DNA from 2 places in the Bradyrhizobium sp. PUT101 genome. Region 2 is predicted to be linked to the other one. Evidence: riboswitches for the same ligand, from Rfam matches in the RefSeq annotation. Region 2 holds a riboswitch; the other holds the start of a gene.

Region 1 (4,767 bases), 1.2 Mb from region 2:
GAGATCGACGACGTGGTGGCGTTGATGGCGGCACTGACCAGTCCGCAATACAAGGACGCCGGCGATAAGGAGTATGCGCGACAGCTCGCACTATCCAAGGTGAGCCGTCCGCAGCGCGATACGGCACGCGCCTTTGGTCCGAAGCCGCCACGACCGAAGCCGCCGTTTTGAGCCATGCTTCACGCGCAGCGCTTGCTGACACTTACACCCGAAAATGCTTGCTCAGCTTCAGGCCCTGCGCCTGGTAGTTCGAGCCGATGCGCTGGCCGTACATGGCGTCAGGGCGGGCGAGCATCTTTTCATAGACGAGGCGGCCGACGATCTGGCCGTGCTCGAGGATGAACGGCACTTCGCGCGAGCGCACCTCAAGCACGGCGCGTGCGCCCTGCCCGCCGGCGCCGGCATAGCCGAAGCCCGGGTCGAAGAATCCGGCATAGTGCACGCGGAACTCGCCGACCAGGGGATCGAACGGCACCATCTCCGCGGCGTAGTCGGGCGGCACCTGCACGGCTTCCTTGGACGCGAGGATGTAGAACTCGCCGGGATCGAGGATCAGGCTGCCGTCGGGGCGCGCCGAGATCGGCTCCCAGAAATCTTCCACGGCATAGCCGGAGCGGCGATCGACGTCGACGACACCGGTGTGGCGCTTGGCGCGATAGCCGACGAAACCGCTCGCCTTCTCGCCCGACAGATCCACCGATACAGCGACGCCGCCGGAGAGGTCGGCATCGTCGATATCGACGAGGCGCTCGGCGGCATGCAAGCCTTCGAGCTCGTCCGCGTTGAGGATCGCGTCACCGGTGCGGAAACGCACCTGCGACAGGCGCGAGCTCTCGCGCACCAGCACCGGAAAGGTCTTCGGGCTGATCTCGGCATAGAGCGGGCCATGATAGCCGGCGCCGATCATATCGAAGCGGCGGGTGCCGTCGGCGATCACGCGGGTGAAGACGTCGAGCCGGCCGGTCGAGCTCTTCGGGTTTGCGGCCGCGACGATTTCCGGCGGCAGCGCCAGGCTTTCCAGCAGTGGCACGATATAGACGCAGTTGGTCTCCAGCACCGCGCCGTCGGCGAGGCCGAACTCGTGCAGCTTCAATTCGTCAATGCGTTCGGCGACCGTGGCGCCGGGACCTGGCAGGAAGCTGGCGCGGACGCGATAGGCGATATCGCCCAGACGCAAATCGAGGCTCGCCGGCTGGATCTGGCTCTCGACGAAGTCGTATGCAGGCAGGATGAGCCCCGCTTCCGCCATCGCCGCGATCATGCGGTCGGGCAGGATACCATTGGCGTCGGCGGCGACCGTGAACGTCAACCGGGGGTCCTCATCAGGGCTCGCTTGCATCCCGACATGCGGGAAATATCAGCCTTTTACGGCTAGCCGATGGACGCCTTGACGGAAAGGGCATTGCGGAATATGAGCATCACTTATCCCGTGGTGATTTGAGCCGGCCGGCTTGCAGCCACGTTAAATAAGTCGCTAAACAGGCCGGGGACCTCTGTGATCCCGGCCAGTGGAGATATCCAGGCCGGTTTTTTTGTGACCGTTTGCGTATCGAATGGTCATGTCGGAGGGTCCTATGTCGAAGTCGTCTGCCAACTACCGTCCCGAAACCCGCCTGGTCCATTCCGGGACCCTGCGCTCGCAATTTGGCGAGACATCGGAGGCACTGTTCCTCACCCAAGGCTACGTCTACAACAGCGCCGAGGAGTGCGAGGCGCGGTTCAAGGGCGAGGACCCCGGCTTCATCTATTCGCGCTACTCCAACCCAACCATCGCGATGTTCGAGCGCCGCATGATCGAGCTCGAAGGCGCCGAAGCCGCCCGCTCGGCGGCAACAGGCATGGCCGCGGTGACGACCGCGATCCTCGCACCGCTCAAGGCCGGCGACCACGTCGTGGCTTCGCGCGCCCTGTTCGGCTCGTGCCTCTACGTCATCCAGGACCTGTTGCCGCGCTACGGCATCGAAACCACGCTGGTCGACGGGCTCGATCTCGACCAATGGCAGCGCGCGCTGAAGCCCAACACCAAGACGTTCTTCCTGGAGAGCCCGACCAATCCGACCCTCGACGTGCTCGACATCCCCGGGATCGCCGAGATCGCGCACAAGGGCGGCGCGCGGCTCGTGGTCGACAACGTGTTCGCAACTCCGATCTGGCAGAGCCCGCTCGCGCTAGGGGCCGACGTCGTCGTCTATTCCGCGACCAAGCATATCGACGGCCAGGGCCGGTGCCTGGGCGGCATCATCCTGTCGTCGGAAGCCTTCATCGCCGAGCACATCCACAATTTCATGCGCCAGACCGGCCCCTCGATCTCGCCGTTCAATGCCTGGGTCCTGCTCAAGGGCCTCGAGACGCTGGGCGTGCGCGTGCGCGCGCAGACCGATACCGCGGCGCGCATCGCCGACGTGCTGGCGAGCCATCCGAAGATCTCGCGGCTGGTCTATCCCGGCCGCGCCGATCATCCGCAGGCGGCGCTGGTAAAAAAGCAGATGCGCGGCGGCTCGACGCTGGTCGGCTTCGAGGTCAAGGGCGGCAAGGCGGCGGCGTTCCGCGTGCTCAACGAATTGAAGCTTGCGAAGATCTCGAACAATCTCGGCGACGCCAAGAGCCTCGTCACGCATCCGGCGACGACGACGCATCAGCGTCTCAAGCCGGAGGATCGTGCCACGCTCGGGATCAGCGAGGGGTTCATTCGCTTCTCCGCGGGGCTCGAACATGCCGACGACCTGATCGAGGATCTGATGGCGGCACTGGAGAAGGCGTGAGCTTCTCACCCTCCCCTGGAGGGGCCCTCCAGGGGAGGGTAAGCGAAGCCCTACATCGGCCGGTACGTCCGCACATCCGGCGGCACGTTCACCCCGAGCCTGATCTGGCCGACTGAACGGATGATGTCGTCACCCAGCAGCTGGGCGAAGCAGGCATAGCCCCAATCGTTCATGTGCAGGCCGTCGGCGATGACGAAGCCCTCGACCGGAATGGCCTGCTTCTCGTGCCAGTCGCGCATCACCTCGAAACGCGGGAAGATTCCGACGTGACGGAGCTCGGCGACCTTGCTGAGCAGCGTCACCATCTTGCCGGCGCTCTCGGCGCGCTGGTTGACGGCCGGCGAATATTGCGGATCGACCAACACGATGTCGGCGCCGCCCGCAGCCTGGATGCGGCTGATGCCGTCCTCCACCATCTTGGCGGTTTCGCCGGGATCGAGATTGCGCAGCACGGCGTTGGTGCCGACCTGCCAGATCACGAGGTCCGGATGCACGTCGATCACCTGCGTCTGGAGGCGCTTCATCATCTCGGGGGCGTCCTCGCCGCCGATGCCGGCATTGATGACGCTGATGTCGGCGGCCGGATAGTGCCGGCGCAGCTGCGCGGCGAGACGGTTGGGGTAATTGAACTCCGGCGAGCTCGCGCCGAATCCCTGTGTCGACGACGAGCCGAACGCGACGATGACGACGGGCTTGCCGGCGACGAGCTTGCCGGCAACATGCGGCAGCGAGCCCATCGCCTTCGAGCCGCCCTTCGGCGGCAGGCAGGGCACACGGTTGAAGATGTCGCTGGCGGATTTGGCGGCCTGCTTCACCTTGTCTATGGCGCGCGCCGCGATGCCGCGCTGCTCGGGCGAGGTCGCAGCGACGGTGGTCTGGGAGGGCGAAGCGGCAGCGGGATCAGCCGACTGCGCGGGGGCGGTTGTCGTCTGTGCGGCTGGCGTCTGGGCATGCGATTGCGAGGCCGGCGTCAACAACAACAGCGCTGCGGCTGCAGGCGCGGCCAGCCATGTCGTCAGGCAAAAAGGGCGGAGAGAACTCATTAACGCAAGACCTCAATTCTGCTGCTGGGCCGGCTCGAGATGGGCTGCGTCGATCACGAACCGTGCCAACGCCCGGCCAAGGCAATCATGGACCCGTTTCGCCAGCTCGGGCCCGCGGGAGGGGCTGAACAGGTCAAACTGACCCTGATCATTCCATTGCCGCATGATCGCGAAACGATCGAAAAGCGGGATGTCGTGCTCCTGCGCCACCACCCGCATATTATCGAGAAAAGGTTGCGCCGAGATCATGGTTTCGGTGCGTGGACTGTACTGCAGATTCATCAAGACGACGTCAGCTCCTGCATTCTGCAAGGCAGCAACCCCTTCGGTGACGGCACTGCGAAACTCGTCGGGATCGATGGCTCGGATAGCATCCACGGTCCCGGTCTGCCAGATGACCAACGTAGGCGTTTTTGCTTCCATCAGCTTAACGAAAGTGGAGGCGGCCTCCTCCGCCGTTCTCTTGCTCTGTATTTCTACGGAGACATGCACCTCCTCAGACGGCGGCAGCTTCTCCTTGAGGATCGCCTCCATGCGCGCCGGGTACGAGCTGTTCTCCGAAGATGGAATGGTCGTCGAGCGGCTGCCGATGACCAGGATCTCGAGCGGCTTGCCGGTCTTGACGGCAGCGGCGACCTTGGGCAGCGGGCTTTCGCTGGTCAGCAGATAGGCGGGCAATTCGCAGGAAGCGGGCGCAGGGGAAGCCGTGGGCGCAGCATCGTCCGCACGCGCCACGGGCGCGGTGAGGCCACCGCATAGCAGGATCAGGCTCAGGAGAACCTTCGCCTTCATCAGCCCCCTCCCGCCAGATCGGCGTTGCCGACGGCGTTTTTGATTTTCGCACCGCTCTTGTCAGCCACGCGCTTGTACCACGAAATGACCCAGGCCACCCCCCACATGATCAGGACTCCGGAGAGACTAATCAAGGCATGCATGGCTGCGCCGCCGGAAACTTCGGCCAG
Region 2 (4,767 bases):
TTGGCGCCTATCGCCGCCCAGAACGCGCGCAGATGCTCCGTGGCGGCCGTGTCGGTGCCTTCCGGCGGCGTCAGGATGCACCAGCGGTTGATGAAGAGCTCGGCAAATCCCGAATCCGGGCCCGAATGCTCGGTGCCTGCGACCGGATGCGCCGGCACGAAATGAATGCCCTTCGGCAGATGCGGGGCCATGTCCCTGACCACGGCGCCTTTGACGGAGCCGACGTCGGAGATGATCGCACCCGGCTTCAGATGTGCGGCGATCTCCTGCGCCACGGCTCCGCAGGCGCCGACGGGAATGCAGAGGATGACGAGATCGGCATCCTTCACCGCCTCCGCATTGCTCGCCACGACCTGATCGACGATGCCGAGCTCGGCAACCCGCGCGCGCGTCTTCTCCGAGCGCGCGGTGGTGACGATCTCGCCAGCCAGGCCCTGGAGCTTCGCAGCGCGCGCGATCGAGCCGCCGATCAGGCCGAAGCCGATCAGCGCGACGCGCTGGAAGTGCGGATCGGCATTCATTTGCCGCCCATGAAGTCGCGCAAGGCCTCGATCACGAGACGGTTGGCCTCCTCGGTGCCGATGGTCATGCGCAGCGCATGCGGAAGGCCGTAATTCTTCAGCGCGCGCAGCACGAGGCCCCGCTTGGTCAGGAAGGCGTCGGCGTCGTCAGCGGTCTTGCCCTTCTCGGTCGGGAAGTGGATCAGCACGAAATTGGCGACGCTCGGCGTCACCTTCAGGCCGAGCTTGCCGACCTCCTCGGTAAGCCGGTTACGCCAGGTCTCGGTGAACTGCTTCGACATCGCCTGGTGCGCGGTATCCTCGATCGCGGCGACCGCGGCGTACATCGCCGGCGTCGACACGTTGAAGGGGCCACGGATGCGGTTGACGGCGTCAATGACGTGCTCGGGGCCGAACATCCAGCCGATGCGCAGCGCGGCCAGGCCGTGGATCTTGGAGAAGGTGTGCGTCACCACGGTGTTCTCGGTGGTGGCGACGAGCTCGATTCCCATCTCGTAGTCGTTGCGCGAGACATAGTCGGAATAGGCGGCATCGAGCACCAGCAGCACATGCGAGGGCAGGCCGGCGCGCAGCCGCTTGACCTCGTCGAACGGCAGATAGGTGCCGGTCGGGTTGTTGGGGTTGGCAAGCCAGACCAGTTTGGTCCGTGGCGTCACGGCCTTCAGGATGGCGTCGACATCAGCAGTGAGGTTGGTCTCCTGCGCGACGACGTTCTTGGCACCGACCGCCATCGTCGCGATCGGGTAGACCAGGAAGCCGTGCGTGGTGGAGATCGCCTCGTCGCCGTGGCTGAGATAGGTGTGGGCGAGCAGATTGAGGATCTCGTCCGAACCGGCACCGCAGATGATGCGGTTGGGATCGAGCCCGAAAGAGCGGCCGATCGCCTCGCGCAGCACGCGCGAAGTGCCTTCCGGATAGTCCTCCAGATGATCCGCCACGCGCTTGAACGCCTCGATCGCCTTGGGCGAGGGCCCGAACGGCGTCTCGTTGGCCGAGAGCTTGAACACCTTGCGGCCCGGCTCCGGCACCGGGCTCTTGCCGGGGGTGTAGGGCGCAATATCGAGAATGCCGGGATTCGGCACGGGGCGGGACATCTTCAACTCCGAAATGGCGGGGCGCGCGATTTACGATTTCGCCCCGGTCGGGGGCACCGTATAGCGCGTTGCGTGGCTGCCGACGAGGGCCGTGGAGCGCACCGAGGCCCCCGCCTCGATCAGGGCAGCCCTGACTTTGTCGATGCTGGTCGCGCTGGTGACCGAGACCAGCAGCGCCGCGCCATCGAAGGTGGTATCGGGCACCGCCACGATCTCGGCGAGCGGCGACAGGGCGCGCGCGACCTCGGCGTTCCACCCGGAGACGCGCACGCTGAAGGTCTCGACCTCCGTCACCAAAGCGCTGTCGGCGACCCGCGAGATCGTAAACACCGGCAATGCGGCCGGATGGTCAGCGCGTTCGACGAACGGCAGCCGCGCGATGATTTTCGGCGCGCCATCGGCTTCCAGCTCCAGCCACCAGGGCGTGCGGCTCGACGTTGCCGAGACCAGCGCCAGATCACCCTTGGACTTTGCGACCGCTTCGACAGCAGCCTGCGCGCTGAAATGCGCGACGTAGGGCACCGTGAAGCCGAAATGGAAGCGCGCGGAATCGCGCATCGCCGGCTCGCTCGCGGAGATGTCGGCATGGACGGAGAACGGCGCCTGCACGTAAGTGAACGTCGCGATGATGACACGCCAGATGCTCTCGACCGTGTCGAGCGGCAGGATGCCGCGATGACGCTGCACGAGGTGGCGCATCATGTCGGCCTCGCGCGCCGGGCGGAACGCCGAGCCGACCTCCTGGGTCTGCTTCACCTGGATCAGGCGGTCGATGATGTCGCCGCGCTGCATCAGGAGGCGATGCATGCTCTCGTCGATCGCGTCGATCTCCTTGCGCAATTCCTGGAGCGATGGTGGCGCGGGCGGACGTTGGGTCATATCTGACTTGGACTGTTTAAGAGCTTGGACTGTTGAAGAGCTTGGGCTGTTGAGGGACGTTCCAGTGCGGATCGGCAAGACAATTCGGAAGGCCGTCACCGCTGCGATCAATCCTGATTAGGCAGTCGGGGCGGCGAAAGCAAAGAGAAATGACGGCCTTTTTGGCCGATGAGACAGAGACGAATTAGGTCGACCCGGGCCGCGACTTGACGAAAACCGCCCAAGACGGTAGCTTTTGCCTGTTCCGTGGTCATTTGAGCCGGCCGGCTTGCAGCCACGTTAAAAAACTCGCTAAACAGGCCGGGGACGCTTCCGATCCCGGCCGAACCTATCGTTCAGGCCGGGTTTTTCATGGCCTGATTCCAGCGGCGGTCTGACGGCAGTCGCAAATGAGGTCGATGATGGTTGGCGTCAAGTCTGTACCCAGTCCTGCGATCAGCGCCGACGAACGGTCGCACGAGGTGGATCATCCGAGCTCGCAGGTCGCGCAGTTCGGCACCGAGCAGCCGCTGCGGCTCGATTGCGGCGTCGACCTCACCCCGTTCCAGATCGCCTACCAGACCTATGGCGAGCTCAACGCCGATCGCTCCAACGCCGTTCTGATCTGCCATGCGCTGACCGGCGATCAGCATGTTGCCAATGTGCATCCCGTCACCGGCAAGCCCGGCTGGTGGGAGACGCTTGTCGGCCCCGGCCGGCCCATCGATCCCAAGCATTACTTCATCATCTGCTCCAACGTGATCGGCGGCTGCATGGGCTCGACCGGCCCGGCGTCGATCAATCCCGCCACCGGCAAGGTCTGGGGCCTGGATTTTCCTGTTATCACCATCCCCGACATGGTGCGCGCGCAGGCGATGCTGATCGACCGGCTCGGCATCGACACGCTCTTTGCCGTCGTTGGCGGCTCGATGGGCGGCATGCAGGTGCTGCAATGGACCGCGGCGTATCCTGACCGAGTGTTCTCCGCGCTGGCGATTGCCTGCGCGACGCGGCACTCGGCGCAGAACATCGCCTTCCACGAACTCGGGCGCCAGGCCGTGATGGCCGACCCCGATTGGCACGGCGGCGCTTACGCCGATCATGGCATCCATCCGCATCGCGGGCTCGCGGTGGCGCGGATGGCGGCGCACATCACCTATCTCTCGGACGCGGCGCTGCATCGCAAGTTCGGCCGGCGTATGCAGGACCGCGAGCTGCCGACCTTCTCGTTCGACGCGGATTTCCAGGTCGAAAGCTATCTGCGTTACCAGGGCTCGTCCTTCGTCGAACGCTTCGACGCCAACTCCTATCTCTATCTGACGCGCGCGATGGACTATTTCGACATCGCCGCCGACCATGGCGGCGCGCTGGCGAAGGCGTTTGCGGGTATCCAGACCCGCTTCTGCGTGGTCTCCTTCACCAGCGACTGGCTTTTCCCGACCTCGGAATCGCGCGCGCTGGTGCACGCGCTGAACGCCTCGAGCGCGCGGGTGTCGTTCGCCGAGATCGAGACCGATCGCGGCCACGACGCCTTCCTGCTCGACGTGCCCGAATTCTTCGACATCTCCCGCGCCTTCCTGCAATCGGCAGGCAAGGCCCGCGGGCTCACCCTCAAGGACCGCTAGCGATGTCTGTCCAGGAAGTGCTGCCGCTGGGGGGGCTCGCGTCCGCGCAGTCCGGTCAGCTTCGCGCCGACCATCTGCTGGTCGCCGAGATGGTCAAGCCGGGTTCGAAGGTGCTCGACGTCGGCTGCGGCGAGGGCGACCTGCTTCAACTGCTGGAGACCCGCGGCATCGACGGGCGCGGCATCGAGCTGTCGCGCGAGGGCGTCAACCGCTGCGTCGCCAAGGGGCTTGCGGTGGTGCAGGGCGATGCCGACACCGATCTCGTCAACTATCCCGATGACGCCTTCGATTACGTGATCCTGTCGCAGACGCTGCAGGCGACGCGGCAGCCGAAGGTCGTGCTGGAGAACCTGCTGCGCATCGGTCGCCGGGCCATCGTGTCGTTCCCGAATTTCGGGTTCTGGAAGATGCGGCTCCAGCTCCTGGTCGGCGGCCACATGCCGCGCACGGAGAACCTGCCGGCGACCTGGTACGACACCGCCAACATCCATTTCTGCACCATCAAGGATTTCGTGCAGCTCTGCGACGAGATCAACGTCAAGATGGAGCGCTCGGTCGCGCTCGATCTCTATGGCCGCCCAGTGCCGCTGAACCTGCCTTGGTGGGTGTGGAACATGTTCGGCGAGCAGGCGGTGTTCTTGCTGAGCCGGGGCGGCGGGAAGTGACGTC

Evidence for each region. A riboswitch is a leader RNA that binds a small molecule or an ion and turns the genes downstream of it on or off. The one in region 2 is predicted to bind S-adenosylmethionine.
Region 1: linked by a shared signal. The riboswitch ahead of ACSHT2_RS18630 (O-succinylhomoserine sulfhydrylase) and the one ahead of metX (homoserine O-acetyltransferase MetX) in region 2 are both predicted to bind S-adenosylmethionine.

The regions. Positions count from the first base shown of each region.
Region 1 is NZ_CP197207.1:3,809,138-3,813,904, forward strand. Features, by position in the region: gene ACSHT2_RS18620 (cytochrome-c peroxidase) at 1-171, shown strand, start outside; gene ACSHT2_RS18625 (2'-deoxycytidine 5'-triphosphate deaminase) at 203-1,339, opposite strand; SAM riboswitch at 1,420-1,499, shown strand; gene ACSHT2_RS18630 (O-succinylhomoserine sulfhydrylase) at 1,575-2,762, shown strand; gene ACSHT2_RS18635 (SGNH/GDSL hydrolase family protein) at 2,813-3,805, opposite strand; gene ACSHT2_RS18640 (SGNH/GDSL hydrolase family protein) at 3,818-4,597, opposite strand; gene ACSHT2_RS18645 (OpgC domain-containing protein) at 4,597-4,767, opposite strand, start outside.
Region 2 is NZ_CP197207.1:4,968,431-4,973,197, forward strand. Features, by position in the region: gene ACSHT2_RS23950 (prephenate/arogenate dehydrogenase family protein) at 1-521, opposite strand, end outside; gene hisC (histidinol-phosphate transaminase) at 518-1,615, opposite strand; gene ACSHT2_RS23960 (chorismate mutase) at 1,646-2,494, opposite strand; SAM riboswitch at 2,731-2,810, shown strand; gene metX (homoserine O-acetyltransferase MetX) at 2,896-4,098, shown strand; gene metW (methionine biosynthesis protein MetW) at 4,101-4,763, shown strand.